DNA from 4 places in the Bacillus cereus group sp. RP43 genome. Region 3 is predicted to be linked to each of the others. Evidence: riboswitches for the same ligand, from Rfam matches in the RefSeq annotation. Region 3 holds a riboswitch; each other region holds the start of a gene.

Region 1 (5,717 bases), 1.9 Mb from region 3:
TTTTGTTTATGTGCATCTTGTGAAATTTCAACTAATGTTTCTAACATAAATTGTTTAAAACGGACTCCTATATCATTCCTTTTTGATGGTTGTGGTAAAAACACTTTATGATTACCTATATTTAACAAAGTATGATCAATTGTGCCCCATTCTTCTTGACCACATAATTTATATAATATTTCTCTCCCATTTATTTTTGAAAAAATAGGTAAGAAATCATATTTAGACATTTTCTCAATTGATAAATTTACAATTATACCCGGTAATTTTATCTTATTCCAACTACGCTTTAAAAACCCCTTTTGTTCTAATAAACTAAGAATGGCATTAATAATTTCTTTTTTAGATATACTTTGTCCAATAAATAAATTAATGAATGCTGAAATACGTTGCGTTCGAGCGAATCCTTCCCGAATGATTTGCTTTGGATTAATTTTTTCGCGACCATCACAATTTTTCATTGCAATTAATGCTAATTTCATTTCATTTTGCTCACCTGCCGTAGCATGTACAGCTTTTACGACATCGTCTACTAGTTTCTTTTTGTTTTTATGGCTATATTGCATTCTATATGGATTTTGTAACACTTTTTCAATGTTATATCTTACTATTTTTAAAAGTACTGGATTGTCTGCATTTAATACATAGTAGGAATCTTCATTTTGAGCTAAAACTATTTTGCTATCTAATAACGCTTGTTCTATCTCTATTACTATATCATCTGACCATACTTCTAACGTAATTGTGTCTAATCCCTTTGGGGCAAATAAAGGTAATAACTCATTCTCATTATTAGTTAATACTTTTTCACACTCTGGAAGTAATGTGAAGTATGGGAATATTCGTTGGAATTCATTAAAAAGTTCCTCTTTTTCTCTTAGTTTTATACCAAATTTTATTTTTGTTCCTTGAACTTTATATATATTTTCGTTATATGGAAGAAGTACTCTTACATTAGTTCCTCTAATATACTCTTTCGGACATTGGAGAATGTGCTCTAATTTAACTTCTCCTCCTATCCTATAATCATCTTTTAAATTTCTAAAACGTTTAATCCATTTTATTCCTTTTTCAGCTTGTTGCACTTTTAACTTTATAAACCTTTGCTGTTTCTTATTTAATTCAAATTCAGGAGTTGAAATCAGTATTTGGCTCCGCTTTCGCCCTAAAAGTATAGGAATATCTTTATGATTATATTGTTGATAAAACCGCCTAATCCCTACGGATACTTTTAATAGCGGAATATTCTCACCTCCACGAGTTATGTATTCAAACCGATATACATAAGCGAAATAATCATGTGTTTCTTCATCTTTAATTGGCTCAGACATCGCTTCAGAAATATGTTGTGATCGCAGTGGTGAAAAATATATTTCTTCCTCATTTTTATTTTCCATACGTAAAGGCTGTTCGCAAAAGATATGAGTAATTAGAGCTGGTACCCATTTAGAAAACGTTTTTTTATCATGTAATACTGGTAAATTACTAATTAAATCATACTGCCATTCTAAATGTGGTGGATCTATTAATTTATTCGGTTTCCAATCACGAATAACCTCATACCAACTTTGGAAAATATAGTCTAACTGTTCTTGTCTCATTGGTTCCTTAGCCACAATCCAAGGTGTATCTTCCTTTAATGTATATGGATTATGCTGAATGAATAATATATCAGAAAACATATCATACAATCTTTCATTTACAAGTTTTAATTTGCTCGTTAATAAAAATGTTCTATAATGTATCTCTACAATTTCAAGCCATTCAATAGGAAAGTAAATATACGATACTTTCTCATTATAGAGGGGTTCTATTATATTTTTAAATGTTAATAACCGTAATTTTTCCATATTATTAATACTTCCTCTCTTAATTTATATTGATCATGAATAATACTAGAAAAGATACCAATTTTTTTAAGCATAAACGAATCAAATTTAAACCAAGCACATTAAAGGAAATAGCTACAATACATTTAATTATATAAATGATACATTATTAAAACCAAATTAATAAAAAGTTCCTATTAACATATAAATACCTCCTTATGTCACTATGTACATCACTAAATCATTATAATTTATTTTTATATTTTTTATCTATGATTTACAAAAAAATTACAGAAACTAAATATAATAAAAGGTATCACCTCTTTATATAGCGATACCTTTTATATACTCTTTATTAAATAACACCTTTAATTTCTTCATTCACCGGCCATTTTTCTAATGTATATGCCATTTCCCAAAATGAATATTCATATTGACTACTAAAAATAAAATGTTGTCTCATACGATTACGGTCTGCCTCTGTTACTTTTTCAGCAATAGTATCTAATCGTGTGATTTGCTCTTCTACTAGAGTACGGAACCAATCAGATCCATATGCAGAAATCCATTCTTGATAAATTGGCTCTTCTGGTTGACATTCTTTTAATCGTTCACCGATTTCATAATATAACCAATAACAAGGTAAAATAGCTGCAATAATATCTCCTAAATGCCCTTCATAAGCTGCACGATACATATGAGATGTATATGCATATGCAGTTGGCGCAGGAATAAAATTATCTTTTTCTTCTTTCGTAATCCCTAATTTCTTTGCGAAATTCTCATGTAATGATAACTCAGCTTCATACGTATTTTGTGCATGATGCGCCATACGGGCCGTCGTTTCTAATTCAAGAGCCTTTGCAGCACCTAACGTTTGTACTCTAGCAAAATGACTTAAGTAATATGAATCTTGAAGTACGTAATAACGGAAACTAGCTAAATCTAACGTTCCTTCGCCAAGTTTTTTTACAAAAGGATGATGAAAACTTGCCTCCCAAATAGAATCTACTTCTTTACGTAATGTTTGTGAAAAAGTCATTTAAATTCCTCCAATAATGTATAAAATATACGTATTTATCCACAGTTATTAAATCAGTAAAACAAAAAAAACTTTCTTTACAGGCGTAAAGAAAGTGAAATAGACAATATTAATGTATTCTTTAAATATAATCGTCTTCCCACTTCCCTACGCTGGTATTAACCAGATCAGGTACTAAGAGTCTCAAAAATATGTTTGATCTCAGCCTACAAAAGGCCCCCCTAGTGGATAAATATTTAGTTGTCGTATTGTAATTATCATAGCATACTTCGTGGAACTATCAAAAGTTTTAATTGTATAATTATCTTAAAAACCTTCTTCTTTCCTCACTCTTAATGAAGTTTCAATTATCATATCTAATAGTTTACTATAATTAATCCCCGCGGCATCTGCACTTTTTGGCAGTAAACTTGATTGGGTCATCCCTGGTAATGTATTAACCTCCATTACATATGGAATTCCGTCCTTCACCATCATATCAACCCTTGCATAAACACTACATTTTAATGCTTTATAACAAGCCAGTGACGCTTTATTTACACGTTCCTGTATTTCAGCTGGAAGTTCAATAACTTCTTCAATTGTACTAACATCATCGTATTTTGCATTGTAGTCGAAAAACTCAGCTGCATGTCGAATGGAAACGATAGGTAACTGTTTACCATCAAAAATTGAACATGTAATCTCGTCACCTTTTATATACTTCTCAATTACTACTTCAGAATCCCATTCGAATACCGTTTCCAGCATTGAGATCAATTCATTTTTATCATTGACGATCTTTACGCCAACACTCGAGCCACCAGAGTTTGGTTTTACCACTAACGGAAATCCTAACTTATCTAAATCATCAATCTTTAGATCCTCCATTTTTGTAAGTTCAATCCAATCTGGTGTTTCTACTCCTTCATAACGCAAAATCTTTTTCGAAATATTTTTATCCATACATATACCGCTAGATAACATATTACTTCCGCTATATGGAATACCTAAACTCTCAAGCGTCCCTTGAACCGTACCATCTTCTCCGTATTTTCCGTGTAATGCTAGCAATGCAAAATCAATGTCTTTCGCTTTTTCAATTAAATCTATTTTTTCATTTAACATAATTGGAACGATTTCATACTTATTTTTATCTAAATGTGCAATCATTTCATTCCCAGTCATAATTGATACTTGTTTTTCAGAGGATACTCCTCCCATAATAACGCCAATTCTCATTTTCTCAACTCCAAGTTTCATTTTTTAAAGTTTCACCAATTATTTGAATCCCACTAACTATTTCTTTTTCCTTCAAACGTGAAAAACCTAAGCGGAATGTATTCGCTCCCCCTCCATCAGAATAAAAAACATCTCCAGGAGAAAACGTTACGCCTTTCTCATAACACTTTTGTAAAAGTGTGCGAGCATGAATTTTTTCTTCCAACTCTATAAACAAATGAAGTCCGCCATCTCCAGTCATCCTTTTAAACGGAATGTACTGATTGCAAGCCCCAACAGCTAACTCATATTTTTTCTTGTAAACAGATCTTGCCTTTTTTAAATATTTTTCAAAATATCCTTCATGTAAATATTGAAACAGAACAGCTTGATCTAACGTAGATGTGTGAATGGTTCTTGCTCTTTTAACACTTTCTAAATAATGAATCAGTTCTTTATCGGCAATAATCCACCCTACACGTAAACCAGGGAAAAGTACCTTCGAAAAGCTACTAATATAAATCACATTATTACCAGCACCAGCAAAAGTTAATAATGGCGATAAATGTGAACCTGAATAACGTAATTCTTCATTAAATCCATCCTCTATAATAGGAACCTTATATTTCGAAAATAACCTCATCAATTCCGTTCTTTTCTCCGAACTCGTAACAATACCAGTTGGATTATGATAAGAAGGAATTAAATACGCAAAATCAAAATCCTTTTCACGTAAACTTTTTTCTACTTCAGTCGTATCAATACCATCATCATTCATATCTATCCCATGAACTTCAAGTCCATGTAAGCGAAAAAGTTTCAATGCAGCATGGTGAGTTGGATTCTCACAAATAACACGCCCTGATTTTTTCGATAAAGAAGATAGTACAATATCTAACCCTTCTGTAAATCCATTTGTAATTAAAATATCTTTGTTCGAAATATCTACACCTTTCATTTCCATGTAATGAAGTAGATAATTCATTAACGGTCGATAACCTTTTGCATATCCGTAGTTCAATACGATATCCCCTTCAATGGACATACGAGTAAGAAAAGCTCTTTTGAAATTTTCAACATCAAATAGCTTTTCGTCCGGGGCTATACTATTAAAAACAATCATTCCTTTTTCCCAGCGAACTCCATGTTTCATTAAGTCTAATTCATCCGCTAATATGGTAACAGTATTAAGTTTATTTTTCCAATCTATTTCAACAGACGAGGTGTTAGATATATCCACCTTCGCAACGAAATTTCCTTTTCCTTTAACTGCATAAATGAGTCCTTCTTGTTCTAAATCCGCATAAGCAGAGAGTACTGTATTTCTGCTCACTGATAATAATTCACTCAGTTCCCTTGTTGATGGGATTTTTTGATCACCGAGCAAATGCCCTTTCATAATCATCTTTTTTAAATAATCCTTTAATTGAATATAAACGGGACGATCTTTTACAACTTTAAAATCTTTAAACAATTTCTTACCCCCTGCAATTATTTTTGCATATTTATTTCTTTCTCAAAAGGTCCACTACATATGTATTTTTTATGAATAGCGGTACGGTTATAGAGCCTATAAATCCTTTCGATATAGATTGATTACATCTTTCAAAGCGGCTGCTGCTGCCCCACGTGGGTTTGAGGCCCCT
Region 2 (5,717 bases), 3.8 Mb from region 3:
CAGCAATCCCACTTACACCATTTACAAGAACCTCTCCTGTATTTTCAGGAGTGATTCCACCAATTGCAGTTATTGGTATGGATAAACACCTTGCCATATGAGCAATTTCTTCTAATCCTCTTGCTGGCACATCCTTTTTACAAGCCGTTGGAAATACATGACCGTAAACGAGTGAATCCGCTCCATTTTTAAATGCCACTATCGCTTCATCTAAAGAATGTACTGAATAGCCAACATGCAAATAAGAAAACTTTTCTTTCACTGACCTTACATCTGCGCTTCGATATCCTAGCTGCACACGCGGAATATTTAATAGTATAGCAATATCAATTCGATCATTTATCACTATCTTCGATGCTGGAAAGCCTTTCCCCAAAAGACTTTCCACACCTTCATACAATTCCTTCGTACTTTTCTCACGCTCACGAATATGCAAATAATCAATCTCACTCTCAATTTGCATCGCTACATTCACTAACTCTTCGAATGGCATGTGACCATTTGAGATTACATGGAGCTCATTTTTCATATTCATTCGCCTACTTTAAAATGTTTTCGAATAATTCATCGGCTGGAACGATTTCTTTCGTCATTCCTTTTTCTTTCAGCCATTTATTTTGTTTCTCCCATGACTCTTTTGAATCTGATAAGAATGGCTCATCTTTCGTTTCCATCTTCTCTAATAAAATTTTCATACTTTCTTTTTCAACTTCTGGTACTAGCGGGAAGTTTTCTTTTTCTTGATGATTTAATAAAATATTCAATGCTTCATCCGGATTTTTCTTCATGAAATCATATCCTTTTTTCGCACCACGTAAAAAGGCCTGTAATGCTTCTTTATCCTTTTTCAAAGTTTTATCACCTGTTACAAACACAAGCTCATGATAATTCGGCACACCATATTCAGCTGGATTAAAGTATGCTGGTTCATGGCCTTCATGACGCATAACAGGTACTTCATGGTTAATGTATGCTCCTGTTACAGCATCTACTTTTTTCGTAATTAGCGCTGGTACTAAATCGAATCCAACATCAACTACTTTTACTGTATCTGGATTACCACCATCTTCTTTTACCATCGTCTTTAAATATGCTTCACTTAAAGGAGTTCCAGAATATCCAACTGTTTTTCCTTCTAAGTCTTTAGGTGACTTAATACCTGCTGATTTCAGCGATACAACATGATTTAGCGGCGAACGTACGACAGCTCCAATTGATTTCACTGGAATTTGTTCATTTGCTTTTGCCATGACAACATCTGGTTGATAATACAAACCAACTGTCACTTTCCCTGCTGCCGCTAGCGTTAATGGATCAGTCGGATTAGAAGGGAATTTAATATTCACCTTTACTCCTTCTTCTTTAAAGTATCCTTTTTCAATTGCCGTATAAATAAAGCTATGTACCGCATTTGGGTACCAATCAAGCATTACTGTTATTTCCTTTTCTGATTTATTCTTATCTGATGCTGAATTACTCGAACATCCTGCAATCATTGCAACTAATAATGTAAACACAAAGATGCGTTTTAATAATTTCATGAATGTTTCCTCCAACTAATAAATTTCTTTTCTAATATCGAAACAAGTATGACAAAGAAGATAGCTAATAATGATAACAATACAATTGGTGCAAATACACCAGCTCCGTCTAACTGCGTCATCATTCTTTTACTGAAATATCCAAGTCCAGCTTGTGCACCGAGCCATTCTCCAATTGCTGCTCCGATAACACTAAGCGGAACTGCAATTTTTAACGCTGAGAAAAAATAAGGAAGAGCAGATGGCAATTTTAGCTTTAAAAAAATATCTTTTTTCGTTGCACCATACGTAACTAAGAGCTCCTCCCATTCTTTCTTCGTACTACGCAGTCCATCATACGTATTTACCGCAATTGGGAAAAACGTAATTAAAACTGTGACAACGACCTTGCTCCAAATGGTATATCCAAACCATAAAACAAATAGCGGTGCAAGTGCTGTAATCGGAATTGTTTGTGAAGCTACTAATAATGGATAAAATGCTCTTTCCATCCACGTACTCGCATTCATTAACATTGCTATCCCTACGCCCAGTACGATAGAAATAACAACGCCTATTAAAACGACGTACAACGTTGCTGGTAAATGAACCGTAAATAATATATCTTTCAGCGTCCATATCTTCATTACAATTGCAGAAGGTGATGGCAAAATGTACATCTCATCTACAATTCTTGCGCCTACTTCCCATAGAGTAAGTAAAATCCCACTTAATATGAGGGCAGGTAATAACTCCTTCAAGCGATTCATCATACGAGTACCTGCCTTTGTAACATACTAAGGAGCTCTTCTTTAAGCGCCAACACTTCAGGATTATACAAATCTTTTCTTGTTCGGTTACGATCAAGCGGCACAATTCGCTCAGTTAAAGTTGCTATCGGTTGATTTTCTACAACGAAAATTCGATTAGAAAGAAACAATGCTTCTTCAACATCATGAGTGATAAATAAAATTGTTTTTTCCCACTCTTTCCATTGTTCAAACAACCATTCTTGCAAAGATGCCTTCGTTAAAGCGTCCAATGCGCTAAACGGTTCATCTAACAATAATATCTCCCCGCCCGTTAATAAAGTTCGGATAAAAGATACACGTTGTCTCATACCACCAGATAAATCTTTCGGATATTTCGCCTCGTATCCTTGTAACCCAAATTTATGTAACAGTTCTTTCGCTTTTACTTGCGCTTCTTTCTTCTGCACACCTTGGCACTCTAGCGGCAGGGCAGCATTCTCAATAATCGTCCTCCACGGCAAAAGCATATCTTTTTGAGGCATATACCCTACAGGATGACTCTTTGTTTCTGTCAGCTCTATCTGTCCAGTACTTGCCTCTTCTAATCCTGTAATAAGGCGAAATAATGTACTTTTCCCGCATCCACTCGGTCCGATAATACTTACAAACTCTTTATCTTGTATAGAAGCATTTAATTCATTGATGATTGGTTTCTCATCATAATGAAAAGAAACATTATGAAACTGTAGTATGTTCTTGCTCCTCAAAACCCCACATCTCCTTACGATAAGCCATATCCCAGAATAAATATTCAAATCGGCTGGAATATAAGAAAATCTCCTCTAATCGGTCTAGCTCTTTCTCTGATTTTCCAACTGCCATTTCATTTAATAAATCTATTAACCAAATACAAAGGTTACCGTATTCTTCAGAACTATATCCTTGAATCCATTCACCAAAGAACTCATGATTTCTTGCTCCAGGAATATCATTTAAACGTTTTCCAATCTCCCAATAGCTCCACATACATGGAAGAAGTGCCGCTATTAATTCCGCAAGTGTGCCATTTTGAGATACAGACATCATGTAATTTGTATAGGCTAAATTTTTAGCAGATGGTTTCGCAGATTCCATCTCTTGTGCAGAAATGCCAAGTCTTTTTGCATACTGTTTATGGATCGTCATTTCACCATTTAAAATCCCATCAATTTGCTCTGCAAATTTTGCCATAACTTGTGGATTCGTTGACTTTACAACCCCAATTGCATATAGCTTTGCATAATCTAACAAATATAAATAATCTTGAATAATATAGTACTGGAATTTGTCTTTTTCCAACGTACCATCCCCCATACCTACTACAAACGGATGATTATGACTTTTCTCCCAAACAGGCTGCACCGTATCAAATAATTTTTCACAAAATTTCATTTATAATTCCCCTTCCTATATATCTATTTATCTCAATAAAAAAACCACCTCTGTATATAAGAAGTGGTTACAGCAAATAAAATTATAATTTATTCGTTGTTCCACTTCCCTTCGCTAGTATTATCTAGATCAGGTGTTGTAAGGGTTAAGGATTATTCCTCTCTCAGCACGAAAAGCACCCCTAGTGGTGTTAATATGAAATTTTCAAATAAAAAAGCCCCGTTTCTATACGCAAAGAAACGGGGACTGATTGTTAATGTCCGAATTGCTTCCCTACGCTAGCATAATCTAGATCAGGTAATAAAAAGGATCAAAGGCTTACGGCCCTACTCTCAGCTGGCAACACCAGCCCTCCTAGCAAACTATAAAATTATCACTGTCAGTATAACATCGCCATAAGACATCATCAACTGTTTTAATTTTCTTAATTATCAATTAAAAATTAACATGTTAAACAAATATAAATGCGACCCCAAAAATGATATATAATACAATATTTATATATGAACCTCTCTTCTAACATTATTTTTATTGATTTCATATTACATTTATGTGAATACGACCAATATATTATATCTTTATACTATAATAAAATTACAACTATACAACTAGAGGAGGTCTTTATTACATGAATATGAAAGCTACAGCTTTAACAGCAACTACTATCGCAATTGCTTCTTTACTTCCTTCTATGGGAGAATCCGATATACAAACAGCGGCTGCTAAGCAAACATCTACAGTAAAAACTGGATATGTAAAAATCGACAACGTTGCACTACATCAAAATAACCATGCAGACAGTGCAATAATTGATAACATTCGATTTAATAGCCCGGTTACTATTCTTGAGACAACTCAAGATTGGTATAAAGTATCTGTTAACAACAAAACAGGCTATATGAAAAAAGATGCAATTCTATTCAAAAAAAATGTTCAATCAAAGAATCAATATATCGTAAATGCAAACGCATTAAACGTTCGTTCTGAACCTAATACAGAGTCTTCTATTCTAGATATATTACCAAATGGGCAATTCATTACCATTCAAGGTGAACAAGGGGATTGGTACAAAATATTACATAACGGGAAAATTGGATACGTACAAAAAACATTTGTATCTAATGGATCCACACCTCTAGTAAAAGGTGTAACAGTACAAGGTTCTCCTTCTTATACTGTTGCAACACCAAAATTAAATGTACGTAGCAACGCTAGTACAAGTAGCACTCTACTTGGCTCATTACAAAACGGTACACAAGTACAAGTAGTAGAAACGGTAGGTACTTGGTATAAAATTCGTTTTGGCACAGGATACGGATATGTAGCAAAACACTATGTAGTGCAAAATCAAAATCAAAATCCAGCACAAGCTAAAACAGCTCAACCTTCATCAATTCCAGCAGTTTTCAAATTCCCTACTCAAGGGAAAATCAGCTCAACTTTTGATATGCGCTGGGAGCAAATGCATTATGGTATAGATATAGCAGCACAAGGAAATGTCTCTATTCAAGCTGCTGCTGCAGGTAAAGTTGTGAAATCTTATTATTCGGCTAGCTACGGCAATGTCGTGTTCATCGCCCATCAAATAAATGGGAAATTATATACAACAGTTTATGCTCATATGAAGGATCGCACTGTACAAGCTGGTGATCAAGTACAAACTGGACAATTAGTAGGTCATATGGGAAACACAGGTCATTCATACGGGCAACATCTCCATTTTGAATTACATAATGGGGAATGGAATTTTGAAAAAACAAATGCAGTGAACCCACTGCCATATTTAGTTAGGTAAATTATATGCCACGCAATATACCTCTCTTTATTGAATACCTGGCCTTTTTAGGTTTAATCTGTTGTTTAATCATTTATAATACGAACATTGTATTTTTATCTATTATTATTGCTTTTGTTGCTTTAGAAATCATTATGGAAGCATTACAAATGCGGCTAAAACAAAAAATTGCCCATATTTATAATGCAATTTTTCTTTTGAGTGCTCTTATAACAAATA
Region 3 (5,717 bases):
TGAGCTTGCTCTTCACGTTTTTTCACAAGTGCTTCTTGCTCTTCAAATAATATTTTAAATTTCTTCTCAAGTGCGATTTGAGCTGCTACACTTTTCTCAGCTTCTTGTACATCCGCTTGCATATCGCGTAAATATTGATCCGTCATCTTAACTGGATCTTCAGCTTTTTCAATTAATGAATACACATTCGACATTGTTAAATCTCTTAATCGTTTAAATACAGACATCCAAATTCCTCCTATGATATACCTCATATTTCAAATTCACTACTTGGAAAATTAAAAATCTCCCTTTTCAGTAAGAATATTCATTTTTACAACCTATGTGTTTATTATAACAAAACTAAGATGTCCTTACATGTTATTTCCAAAATACAGCCAATATAATATGACATTCCATATTGAATATTGTATTCCTACTATATCCTTATTATTTCTGCCTCCAAAATCAACTTATTTTTGCGCGATTTCACTAAATTACATAAGTGTAATGTTACTGTAAGCTAACTCGATAGTTACGTTTCCATATTTCTTATACACTAATACCAGAAGCAGCAAACAAGCTTCTCCACATGTAAGAACTAATACAAAAACTGTATTTACTATAAAACATATAAAAAGGAGAAATCATCATGAAAAAATTAGTAGGAATCGGGTTAGCAGCAGCAATTTCATTCGGAGCATTATCAGGTTGTTCTTTATTAGGAGAAAAAGCGAACGGTATCGTTGCTTACGGTAGTGACCAACAAGTGAATTCAATCATTGATAAAAATAAATCTGACATAAAAGAAAAGAACACATACAAAATGAAACTTGCGACATTAGAAGGTAAAAAAGTACTTGTAATGGATAAGAAAACTGGTGAAGAGTTAGTGAAGAAAGAACTACTTAAGAAAGTAGAAAAAGACAATGCAAAAGCAATTGATAAATTACCAGCAGTAACAGTCGAACAAGGTGTATTATTTGCGAAAGAAAAAGTAGAAAACGCCGAAATTAATGGTACAAAATTGAAATATGAAGGTAATTCAATTATTGGTGATGGTCGTTCTTATACAGATATGTTTGCAATCGTCGATGATGCTGCATACGGAAAAGTAACAGGAGAAGAAAAATCTGTCGGTGTATTAAAAATGAATAAAGATCCTAAAAAAGAAATGGCTGATCATAGAAAAGCAGCAGAAGAAGCTCAATTAGTTAAAATTAAATAATAAAAAAAGCTTTGCGAAATTCGCAAAGCTTTTTTCTATTTATGAGCAATTTGCTCCATATCCGGACTACAAGTTTGCGACTGACATGACTTATTTAAAGAGCATGCTGCGCATTTTCCTTTTTTACTTCTCTTTACAAAATTAACTAACGTATATGCTGCATAACCAAAAATGATAGCTCCAATTATAATATTGACCATCACCGCGATACATCTCCTTCTAGAATCCGAGTAAGGATCCAACTTGGTATATAATGAGCGTTAATACATAAGCAACAACGAGCGGATAAACGACAGAGAAAACTGTCCATTTCATCGATCCTGTTTCACGTTTAATAACAGCTACTGTCGCTAAGCACGGAACATATAATAAAACAAAGAACATAAATGCGTACGCTGATAAAGCAGTATAATGTGCCCCCATTACATTTCCTAGCACATCTTCTTTAACCGCATAAATAATCGCCATTGTTGAAACGACAACTTCTTTTGCCAAAAATCCTGTTAAAAGGGATGCCCCAGCTTGCCAAGTTCCAAAGCCGAGCGGTGCAAATAGTGGTGCAATAAATCCACCAATCATTGCTAAGAAACTGTCTCCCATATCAACACCAAATCCTGATGGACCTGCATAATTTAATAACCAAATGACAACGGAACCACCGAAAATAAATGTACCCGCTTTACGAACAAATCCTTTACCTTTCTCCCATGTACTTAGCCATAACGTTTTCGCTTGTGGCACACGGTAAGGAGGTAATTCAATTACGAAAATAGATTTTTCCGCTTTTAAAATTGTAAGAGACATAATTTTTGTAACTAATAACGCAAGGACAATTCCCGCAACATATAAGGAGAACACAACAGTCGCCTGACTATTAGGGAAGAATACTCCCGCAAATAATGCATATACAGGTAAACGTGCTGAACAAGACATAAATGGAGTTACTAAAACTGTAAGTAAACGTTCTTTCTCCTGTTCAATCGTTCTCGCCGCCATAATACCTGGTACATTACATCCAAACCCGATAATCATTGGGATAAATGCTTTTCCGTTTAATCCGAAGAACTCCATAATTCTATCCATAACAACCGCAATTCGCGCCATATATCCCGAGTCTTCTAATAATGAAATGAAAAAGAATAGTGCAAAGATTTGTGGAACGAATACTAATACAGCACCAACACCTGCAATAATACCTTCTGTAACGAGTGCTTGAATAAAATCTGAAGCACCAACACTTGTGAGTCCAGCTGTTACCCAATCCGTAAGCTGCCCACCCAAAAACTCATCTAACAGATCAGATAACGGTGTACCAATCCACGTAAACGTAACCTGAAAAATAAAAAACATAACTGCTAAAAAGATTGGAAGTCCTAAAATTTTATGTGTAATTAACTGATCGATTTTTTCCGAAAAAGGAATTTTCCCTTCTTTCTCATGCTTCATAACATTTGTTTTTAACTTTTCAATATACGCTTCACGAGTTTTGTAAATATGCTCTTCCAACGTACAATTAAGTTTTTCTTCTAAACGAGATCGAATGGCTACAAGTTCCTTATAAATTGGTAATGCTTTCATTTCTTTTTCTACTACTTCGTTATTACTTAGAAATTGAAGGGCTAACCATCTTGGATGCTCATAATTCGCCGTCTCTAAAAGGGCGATTATCTCTCCAATCCCTTCATCCATTTGTACACCATATGAAATAATGAATGGCCTATTCTCTTTTTTGTCATTTTCTTTAAGAGTCGTAAGTAATTCTTCACAGCCTTTTCCAGTTCTTGCGATGACAGGAACGACTGTCACACTTAATAGTTTTGATAATCGTTTTACATCAATAACAATTCCTCTTTGCTTCGCCACATCAACCATATTTAAACCAATTGAAACTGGCTTACCAAATTCAAGCAATTGCAACGTTAAATGCATATTCCGCTCAAATTGCGAAGAATCCACAATGTTTAACATATGCTGAAATTCTTCTGTTAGTAGAAAGTTTGTTACAACCCCTTCATCACGTGAAACTGGATTTAAATCATAGACGCCTGGTAAATCGATTAATGTTCCCTGCTTATCTTTTAATTTACCAACCTTTTTTTCTACTGTTACACCACTCCAGTTTCCTACATATTCATAAGAACCTGTCAGTGCATTAAATAATGATGTTTTCCCTGTATTCGGATTCCCTAGCAAAGCTACCTTATTCACGCTAATTCCACCTTTATCATTTTCGCGTCACAATGACGAATACTAATTAACTGTCCACGACACTCCAATGTACAAGGACCTTTGAACATCGCTTTCTGCTTCATGCGAAGTTCGCTTCCTTCAGAAAGACCGAAAGCTGCCAGTCTTCTCTTTAATAATTGGTCTAAAGACTGAACGCTTTTTACTAACACTTTCTCACCGATTTTAATATCTACTAAGCTCATAACCTTCCCCCTCAGAAGAGAATGATAATTATTTTCAGACAAATTATAGCACACTCTATTTCTCTTGTACTATACCCTTTTGCTTCATATTTATTAACATTTCAATACAATTATATTTCAATCACTGTCATACTAGATTCGTTTGCCATTCTCATCCATTTCGCTTACAATAAACAATAGCAAATAAAGAATCTCGTTATCACTGGGGGAGCCATGCTGCTGAGAGGGAACACTTCGTTCCGACCCTTCGAACCTGTTAGTTAATGCTAACGCAGGGATTGTGCAAACGTCCGAAATACATACCTCTTTTTATTTACGTATTTCGTATCCTCCTATGATATCTATTCTTTTTTTGTGCAACTTGGATTTAGGGGGAGACAACATGCGTAACACTAATTTACAAGCGATGATCGAATCTGCTATTCTTGCAGCCTTCGCCTTGGTCATCGATATTTTACCATTATCAATCAAACTTCCAACAGGCGGTTCCATCTCATTCGCTATGATTCCTATTTTTATTATCGCATACCGCTGGGGATTCAAAACGGCTTTCCTAGGTGGCTTAATTTGGGGACTTTTACAAATCGTCGTAGGTGATGCTTACATTTTAACACCTGTTCAAGCATTCATTGAGTACTTCATTGCATTTGCTTTTATCGGATTTGCTGGTTTATTCTATCGTCCAATTCAAAAAGCACTTGCCGCAGACAATAGTAATGCAGATCATCCAAGTTTTGGCAGTCGCAAAGATAAGCCCAAACAAAACAAAGGAAAAAAAGCACTCGTTTACATGATCATTGCCACATTTGTCGGTAGTTTTGCACGCTATTTCTGTCACTTTATTGCTGGTATTATTTTCTTTGGCCAATATGCACCAAAAGGTCAATCAGCTGTCTTATATTCATTAATTGTAAACGGCAGTACTATGATCAGTTCTTTCATGCTATGTACTGTATTACTAATTCTTTTATTTAAAACTTCACCACGCTTATTCAAAAGCAGCGGTGCTTATCAAATGAATAGAGAAAAGAAGAGCGCCTAATGAGCGCTCTTTTTTCATATCGTAATATCAATAATAAATACAATAAATGCACAAAAGAAAATAAATACCATCACACCTAGTAAATTGCTATTCACGGCTAATCTACTCCTTACATAACCTCATTTTCTATTCAAAGTATACTGTTTAAAAATAAAGATTAGGTAAAGATAATATGAAATTAAATTAAAAAAGCGTAACATGTATTGTCTACGCTTTTTTCGGTAAGTAGAAGTAAAATAACACACCATCTTTTGTATTCTTTACCCCATATTCAGCATTGTGCAATTCTAAAATATTCTTTGAAATAGCAAGCCCAAGCCCCGTTCCACCTTGTGAACGCTGACGAGCTGCATCCACGCGATAAAAACGATCCCAAATTTTATCTAATTGCTCTTCTTCAATGTGGGCGCCTTTATTTTCAATACACACTTTGATACGATCCTTTTCATCTATTGTGGAAATAATGATATTCTCTTTATTTTGTGTATAACGTATTGCATTCGTAAGGAAGTTCACTATAACTTGTTCAATTCTATTTTGATTCCCAACCACTTCAGCTGGACATATATGCTTGTGCACACTCAGTTCTTTTTTCTCTATCTCCGATGAAAGCTGTTCACATATTTCTTCAATCACTCCATCGATATAGAAAGAATCCATCTTCATGTTATATGTGCCAGACTCAAATTTAGCTAATTCAAGCATATCCAAAATTAGTATATCCATCTTGTCTACTTCTTTTTCCATCGCCTGAAAATAGTAGTCTTTCTTATGTTCAGCTACCCCATCTTTTAAAATGGAAATACAGCTTTTCATAATACTCAGTGGCGTTTTTAGTTCATGCGATACACCTGCAATAAATTCTTTCCTTGTGTTTTCTAACTTTCTTTCTTTTTCAATATCTTCTTCTAACTGTCCAATATGTGAATGTAGTTTATTAGATAGTGTATTAATATTTTCCGATAAATCACCGATTTCATCTTTTGAAGTTATCGGAATTTTTTCTGTAAAATCTAAATGCGCTATTTTTTTCGTT
Region 4 (5,717 bases), 4.1 Mb from region 3:
TGAGAGATGTTGCAAAAGACCCAACGGCAGAAAGAGAAAAGAGAGAGAAGTTAACAGAGAAATTAGATGAATCAACGGAAGAATTGAACAGTGTTGGACAAACGTACATTGTTGGAGCAAAAGAAAATGAAAAAGGTGAGCTACAAATCGTCGATTTGTCTACAGGTTTAGCAAATGTTGTTGAAGTAAGACCGGGAGACTATTATAAACAACCAGATCTTTGGATGGAAGCGTATGATAAAGTAATGAGCACGAAAAAAGCAAATATGACAGAAGTATATGAAGACGCATTAGGAACATGGGTAACGATATTAGAGCCAATTAAAGATGGAGAAGATAATATTGTGGCACTTGTTGCAGCTGATGTAGATGCCTCTATTGTTCCTAGTACAAAGGAAAAGTTCATTATACAAGGTTTAATGTTTATTTGTATTTCTGTTTTAATTGCAACTTTTATTCAATTCTTAATTGTACGTAACGCACTTGCTCCATTGCGAGATTTACGTGAAGGATTGCGCAAAGTCGGTGAAGGTGATTTAAGTATTAAATTAGAGGAAAGACCAGATGATATAGGTATTATTAATGCGTATTTTAATAGTACCATCGAGAAGTTTAAAGGAATTATAGATAAAGTGAAGCAGACAGCAGAACAGGTTTCCTCATCTTCACAAGAATTGTCAGTGAGTACGAAAGAGAATAGCATGGCAGTCCAAGGAATCGTAAGTTCTATGGTTGAGTTAAGAGCTGGCGCTCAGTCACAAGAAACTTCAGGACCAAAGTATTTAGGTATTGTATATGAAATGGAAGATAAGATGGAAGAGATAAATAATGCTGCAAAACAAATGGCGAAAGAGTCTGAAGGTATGGAGCATCATTCGGTAAAAGGAAATGGTGTTATTGAACAGACGATTAATCAAATGAACATAATACAAAATGCAGTACAAGATTTATCTTCTACTATTTATTCTTTGGAAACAAAATCAAAAGAAATTAGTGATATTGTAACAGTAATTACCGGTATTTCAAATCAAACCAATTCGCTAGCTTTAAATGCTTTTATTGAAGCTTCACGTGCTGAGGAAACCGGAAATGGATTTGTCGTTGTTGCTGATGAAGTGCGTAAATTAGCAGAGCAGACGGAAGTATCAGCAAAAGATATAGCGAAATTAATAGGGGAAACACAAGTTGAAACGGAAGAAGCTGTTGTTTCAATGCAAAATACTTTAAAAGAAGTAGAATCTGGAATGAAACTTGTTGAAAGTAGTGGTGCTTTCTTTGGGGAAATTTCAAAATCAGCACAATCTGTTACAAATCAAGTTAGAGTTGTTTCTAGCAATTCAAGTGATATATTGCAAAATAGCCAAAATATTGTTCGTGTTGTAAATGAACTATCGCTTATCGCAAGTACGTATGCGAATAGTAGTAGTAATGTTGAAGAAAGTATGAAAGAACAGGAAATGTCTGTACAAGATATTGCTGAATTAGCCAGTTCTTTAAGCTGGCTTTCACAGGAGCTACAAGAGTTAATTGGGGAATTCAAAAGTTAAATGAAATGATTATACGTGCTTTTGTTTGTTCAATAAAATAAATCATGCTACAATGAAAACGAATTAAGAACCGGGGAGCCAATTGGCTGAGAGGATGTAAGTGTACATCGACCCTCAACCTGATCTGGATAATGCCAGCGTAGGGAGTTACTTTAAAGTGATGTAGCATAAGTTATTATAGAATAACTTGTATACAAGGCTTTCCTACATGGTAGGAAAGCCTTTTCTTTTTTTGAAAACATATTTTGTAAGGGGGATTTTATTATGTCACAACAAGTTACAATTTCATTTTCAGTAGTACCACAAGCGAAGAACAAAGATGTGTATTCCGTTGTTGATAAAGCAATTGAAGTTGTACAACAATCGGGAGTTCGTTATGAAGTAGGGGCAATGGAAACAACGTTGGAAGGAGAATTAGATGTACTTCTTGACGTCATTAAACGCGCGCAACAAGCTTGCGTCGATGCTGGAGCAGAAGAAGTAATCACTTCTATTAAAATTCACTATCGTCCAAGTACGGGCGTAACGATTGACGAAAAAGTTTGGAAGTACCGTGATGAATATGCAAAACCAGAAGCGATCTAAAATAATTACAACAATTTGGCTTATCCTTCTCATTGCTATATGGGAAGGATCTGTTTCATTATTTAAAATTGAGCCGTGGATTTTACCGAAGCCGTCTGCAATTGTGCAAGAGCTAATTGGAATGAAAGATTTACTATTACCGAATACAGTGCAAACGTTACAGGAAGTAATAATTGGGTTGTTTTTTGCAATTTTACTTGGGACTAGTATTGCTATCATTATGGATGTCATCCCTTTATTTCGGATTTTAATGAATCCGTTGCTCGTTATTTCGCAAACAATTCCAATCGTTGTGCTCGCACCATTATTTATTATTTGGTTTGGATACGGGATGTTGCCAAAAGTAATGGTTGTTATTCTTGTTTGTTTCTTCCCAATTGCGCTTAGCATTTTAGAAGGTTTCCAAACGGTAGATAAAAATTTGCTGAAGTTGTTACAAACGATGAAGGCGACAAAGTGGCAAATTTATCAGAAAGTAAAATTTCCAGCAGTGCTCCCGTACTTTTTCTCAGGTTTAAAAATTGCTGTTACATATAGTGTGATGGGAGCGATTATTGGGGAATGGCTTGGTGCCAGTGAAGGATTAGGAGTTATGCTTACAAGAGCAACAAAATCCTTTTTAACGGCTCGAGTATTTGGTGTTGCAGCGATTATCGTCATGGTGACATTATGTCTGTACTTTATTGTTGAATTTATGGCAAGAATAACAGCACCATGGATATACAGAAAGGGCGGCAGAAAATGAAAAAAGGTTTAAAAATTATGTTAGCTGCATTATTAGCAGTAACTGTGGCTGGGTGTAATCCGGCGAAGAAAGAAGAAAGTTCAAGTAAAGATAAAAAAGTAAAAGTCGTTTTAGATTGGTTTCCAAATACGAATCATACTGGCTTATATGTAGCGCAAACGAAAGATTATTACAAAAAGCAAGGGCTTGATGTAGAAATTATCCAGCCTGGTGATAATGTAACGGCAGAGCAGATGATTGCTTCTGGAAAAGCGGACTTTGCGATAAGCGCACAAGAAAATGTAACATTAGCTCGTGTTGAAGGAATCCCAGTTGTTTCTGTTGGTGCAATTATTCAGCATAATACCTCTGCTTTTGCATCACTAAAAAAAGATAATATGATGTCACCAAAAGATTTTGAAGGTAAACGTTATGGTGGCTGGGGAGGACCAGCGGAAGAGGCGACGTTAAAAACGATTATGGAGAAACATCAAGCTGATTTTAATAAAGTCGAAAAAATTATTCTTGGACAAACAGACTTCTTCAAATCAATTGGCCGTGATGCAGATTTCGAATGGATTTATTACGGATGGGATGGAATTGAAGCGAAGCGTCAAGGAAAAGAGTTAAATACGATTATGGTGAAAGATTTAGATCCAGCACTCGATTTCTATAGCCCTGTCATTATTACAAGTGAAAAACATACGAAGCAAGATAAAGATTTCGTGAAAAAGTTTATGACTGCAACGACAGAAGGTTATGATTTTGCAATTAAAGAACCGAAAGAAGCTGCGGATATTTTAATTAAAGCTGTTCCAGATGTGAATAAAGAATTAGTACAAGAAAGCCAAAAGTGGTTAAGTACAAAGTATCAAGATGATGCAAAAGCGTGGGGAGTACAGAAGGAAGAAGTTTGGACAAATTACATGAATTTCTTATATGACAACAAAGTTATTAAGAAGAAAATTGATGTGAAAGATGCCTTTACAAATGAATTCCTTCCAAGTGAAAAATGAGTGGATTACTAATAAAAGAGGTTGTAAAAGCTTTTGATGGAAAGAATGTATTAAAAAATATTAGTGCTTCTATACAGGAGGGAGAATTCGTCTCTTTTGTAGGTCCAAGTGGTTGTGGAAAAAGCACTTTGTTAAATATGATCGCGAGTGTTGAAGAGCCAACGAGTGGAGAGGTATTTTATAACGAGGAACATGTGAAAAAACAAGATGTTGTAAGTTATATGCCGCAACAAGATTTATTATTACCGTGGCGATCGGCTTTGCAAAATATCGTTCTTCCATTGGAAATCGAAGGGAAGCCTAAAAAACAAAGGCTGACAGAAGGAATGGAAGCATTAAAGCAGTTTGAGCTAGATGAATATGCAGATCATTATCCAGATGAGTTATCAGGTGGAATGCGTCAAAGAATTAGTTTCCTTCGCACATATTTATGTGAAAAGCCAATTATGCTACTGGATGAGCCTTTTGGAAAATTAGATGCATTTACAAAAATGGAAGTACACAGTTGGCTTTTAAATTCTTGGCATCAAGAAAAGCAAACAATCGTTATGGTTACGCATGACTTAGATGAGGCAATTTTACTTTCTGATCGCGTATTTATTTTATCTCAAAGACCAGCATCAATAGTTGGCGAGGTACAAGTGAAATTACCTAGGCCACGAACGATGGATATGTTAACATCACTTGAGTTAAAGGAAGATAAGGAAGAAATTTTAAGAGTATTAGCTCCTTATATGAAAAAATAGAAAAAGCTCTTACCAGACTTTAATATAATTGCTGGTAAGAGCTTTTTTTATAGAACATGAAAAGAATGAGAAGGAACAAAAGAAAAAATAGAGAATAGAATATAACAGAGTAGTTTATACTCTTAATATAACAAATATTAAAGGAGTGAAAGGATAAAATGACTTTATCAACTGTTCTTCAAATGGTTTTAGCTTGATACGGGAGAAGTCTGCCCATTTTTAACGATTAAGCTAAATTGAAGACAGCAGGTAAAGAACCTTAATCCTTTTTTACGATAATATGTAATGGGTAAGGTGTATTCACCTTACCCATTTTTTATATGCACAATTAAATAAGGCTTTATACTGTTGCTCTCTCTATTTAGCTTATGAACCATAAGTAAAGGAGAGAAAAAGATGAGTATATTAACAGTAGAAAATTTAAGTCATTCATATGGTGAAAAACCCATTTTATATAATGCGTGCTTTCGACTATTAAAGGGTGAGCATGTTGGGCTAGTAGGAAAAAATGGAGTTGGAAAATCAACATTGTTAAGGATTTTAACAGGAGAACTTATACATGATGACGGGAAGATTGAATGGTTTCCACATATGAAGGTAGGCTTTTTACAGCAGCATATGGATTTGCAAGAGAGGATAACAATTGAAGGGTACTTACAAAGTGCATTTTCTAATTTGTATGCGATTGAATGTGAAATGTTAAAAATTGCTGAAGAAATGAATGGAGCAGGAGAGGTAGAAAAACTGTTAGTAAAGTATGGAGAATTACAAACTATATTGGAAAGCTCTAATTTCTATCAAATTCATACAGAAATTGAAGAAGTAGCAATCGGTTTAGGTTTATTTGAAATAGGGTTGAAAAAGGATGTTTCAAATTTAAGTGGAGGACAGCGAACAAAGTTATTACTTGGGAAGCTCCTTTTAGAAAAAGCTGATGTTTTATTGCTAGATGAGCCAACAAACTATTTAGATACAACTCATATAGAATGGTTGCAATTATATTTGAAGCTGTATGAAAAAGCTTATATTATCATTTCACATGACGAAATATTTTTGAACAATGTTGCGAATGTTATTTATCATTTAGAAGAACGGAAAG

The links. Region 3 has a riboswitch for thiamine pyrophosphate ahead of thiT (energy-coupled thiamine transporter ThiT). Riboswitches for the same ligand answer to the same signal wherever they lie in the genome.
Positions count from the first base shown of each region.
Region 1: another riboswitch for thiamine pyrophosphate. It lies ahead of tenA (thiaminase II); the one in region 3 lies ahead of thiT (energy-coupled thiamine transporter ThiT).
Region 2: another riboswitch for thiamine pyrophosphate. It lies ahead of tenA (thiaminase II); the one in region 3 lies ahead of thiT (energy-coupled thiamine transporter ThiT).
Region 4: another riboswitch for thiamine pyrophosphate. It lies ahead of QCI75_RS24645 (MTH1187 family thiamine-binding protein); the one in region 3 lies ahead of thiT (energy-coupled thiamine transporter ThiT).

Region 1 covers NZ_JARVHQ010000001.1:2,565,270-2,570,986, reverse strand. The annotation lists gene QCI75_RS13625 (pPIWI_RE module domain-containing protein) at 1-1,850, opposite strand, end outside; gene tenA (thiaminase II) at 2,185-2,871, opposite strand; TPP riboswitch at 2,999-3,104, opposite strand; gene ddlB (D-alanine--D-alanine ligase) at 3,178-4,092, opposite strand; gene pdxR (MocR-like pyridoxine biosynthesis transcription factor PdxR) at 4,097-5,545, opposite strand; gene QCI75_RS13605 (homoserine dehydrogenase) at 5,642-5,717, opposite strand, start outside.
Region 2 covers NZ_JARVHQ010000001.1:4,427,817-4,433,533, forward strand. The annotation lists gene tenI (thiazole tautomerase TenI) at 1-529, opposite strand, end outside; gene QCI75_RS23065 (ABC transporter substrate-binding protein) at 540-1,541, opposite strand; gene QCI75_RS23070 (ABC transporter permease) at 1,538-2,290, opposite strand; gene QCI75_RS23075 (ABC transporter ATP-binding protein) at 2,290-3,039, opposite strand; gene tenA (thiaminase II) at 3,008-3,703, opposite strand; TPP riboswitch at 3,793-3,896, opposite strand; TPP riboswitch at 3,957-4,069, opposite strand; gene QCI75_RS23085 (SH3 domain-containing protein) at 4,332-5,498, shown strand; gene QCI75_RS23090 (hypothetical protein) at 5,504-5,717, shown strand, end outside.
Region 3 covers NZ_JARVHQ010000001.1:626,062-631,778, reverse strand. The annotation lists gene QCI75_RS03250 (PspA/IM30 family protein) at 1-227, opposite strand, end outside; gene QCI75_RS03245 (lipoprotein BA_5634 family protein) at 632-1,207, shown strand; gene QCI75_RS03240 (FeoB-associated Cys-rich membrane protein) at 1,243-1,410, opposite strand; gene feoB (ferrous iron transport protein B) at 1,427-3,415, opposite strand; gene QCI75_RS03230 (FeoA family protein) at 3,412-3,639, opposite strand; TPP riboswitch at 3,834-3,935, shown strand; gene thiT (energy-coupled thiamine transporter ThiT) at 4,022-4,681, shown strand; gene QCI75_RS03220 (sensor histidine kinase) at 4,889-5,717, opposite strand, start outside.
Region 4 covers NZ_JARVHQ010000001.1:4,737,050-4,742,766, reverse strand. The annotation lists gene QCI75_RS24650 (methyl-accepting chemotaxis protein) at 1-1,547, shown strand, start outside; TPP riboswitch at 1,609-1,710, shown strand; gene QCI75_RS24645 (MTH1187 family thiamine-binding protein) at 1,812-2,132, shown strand; gene QCI75_RS24640 (ABC transporter permease) at 2,104-2,877, shown strand; gene QCI75_RS24635 (ABC transporter substrate-binding protein) at 2,874-3,872, shown strand; gene QCI75_RS24630 (ABC transporter ATP-binding protein) at 3,869-4,618, shown strand; gene QCI75_RS24625 (ABC-F family ATP-binding cassette domain-containing protein) at 5,015-5,717, shown strand, end outside.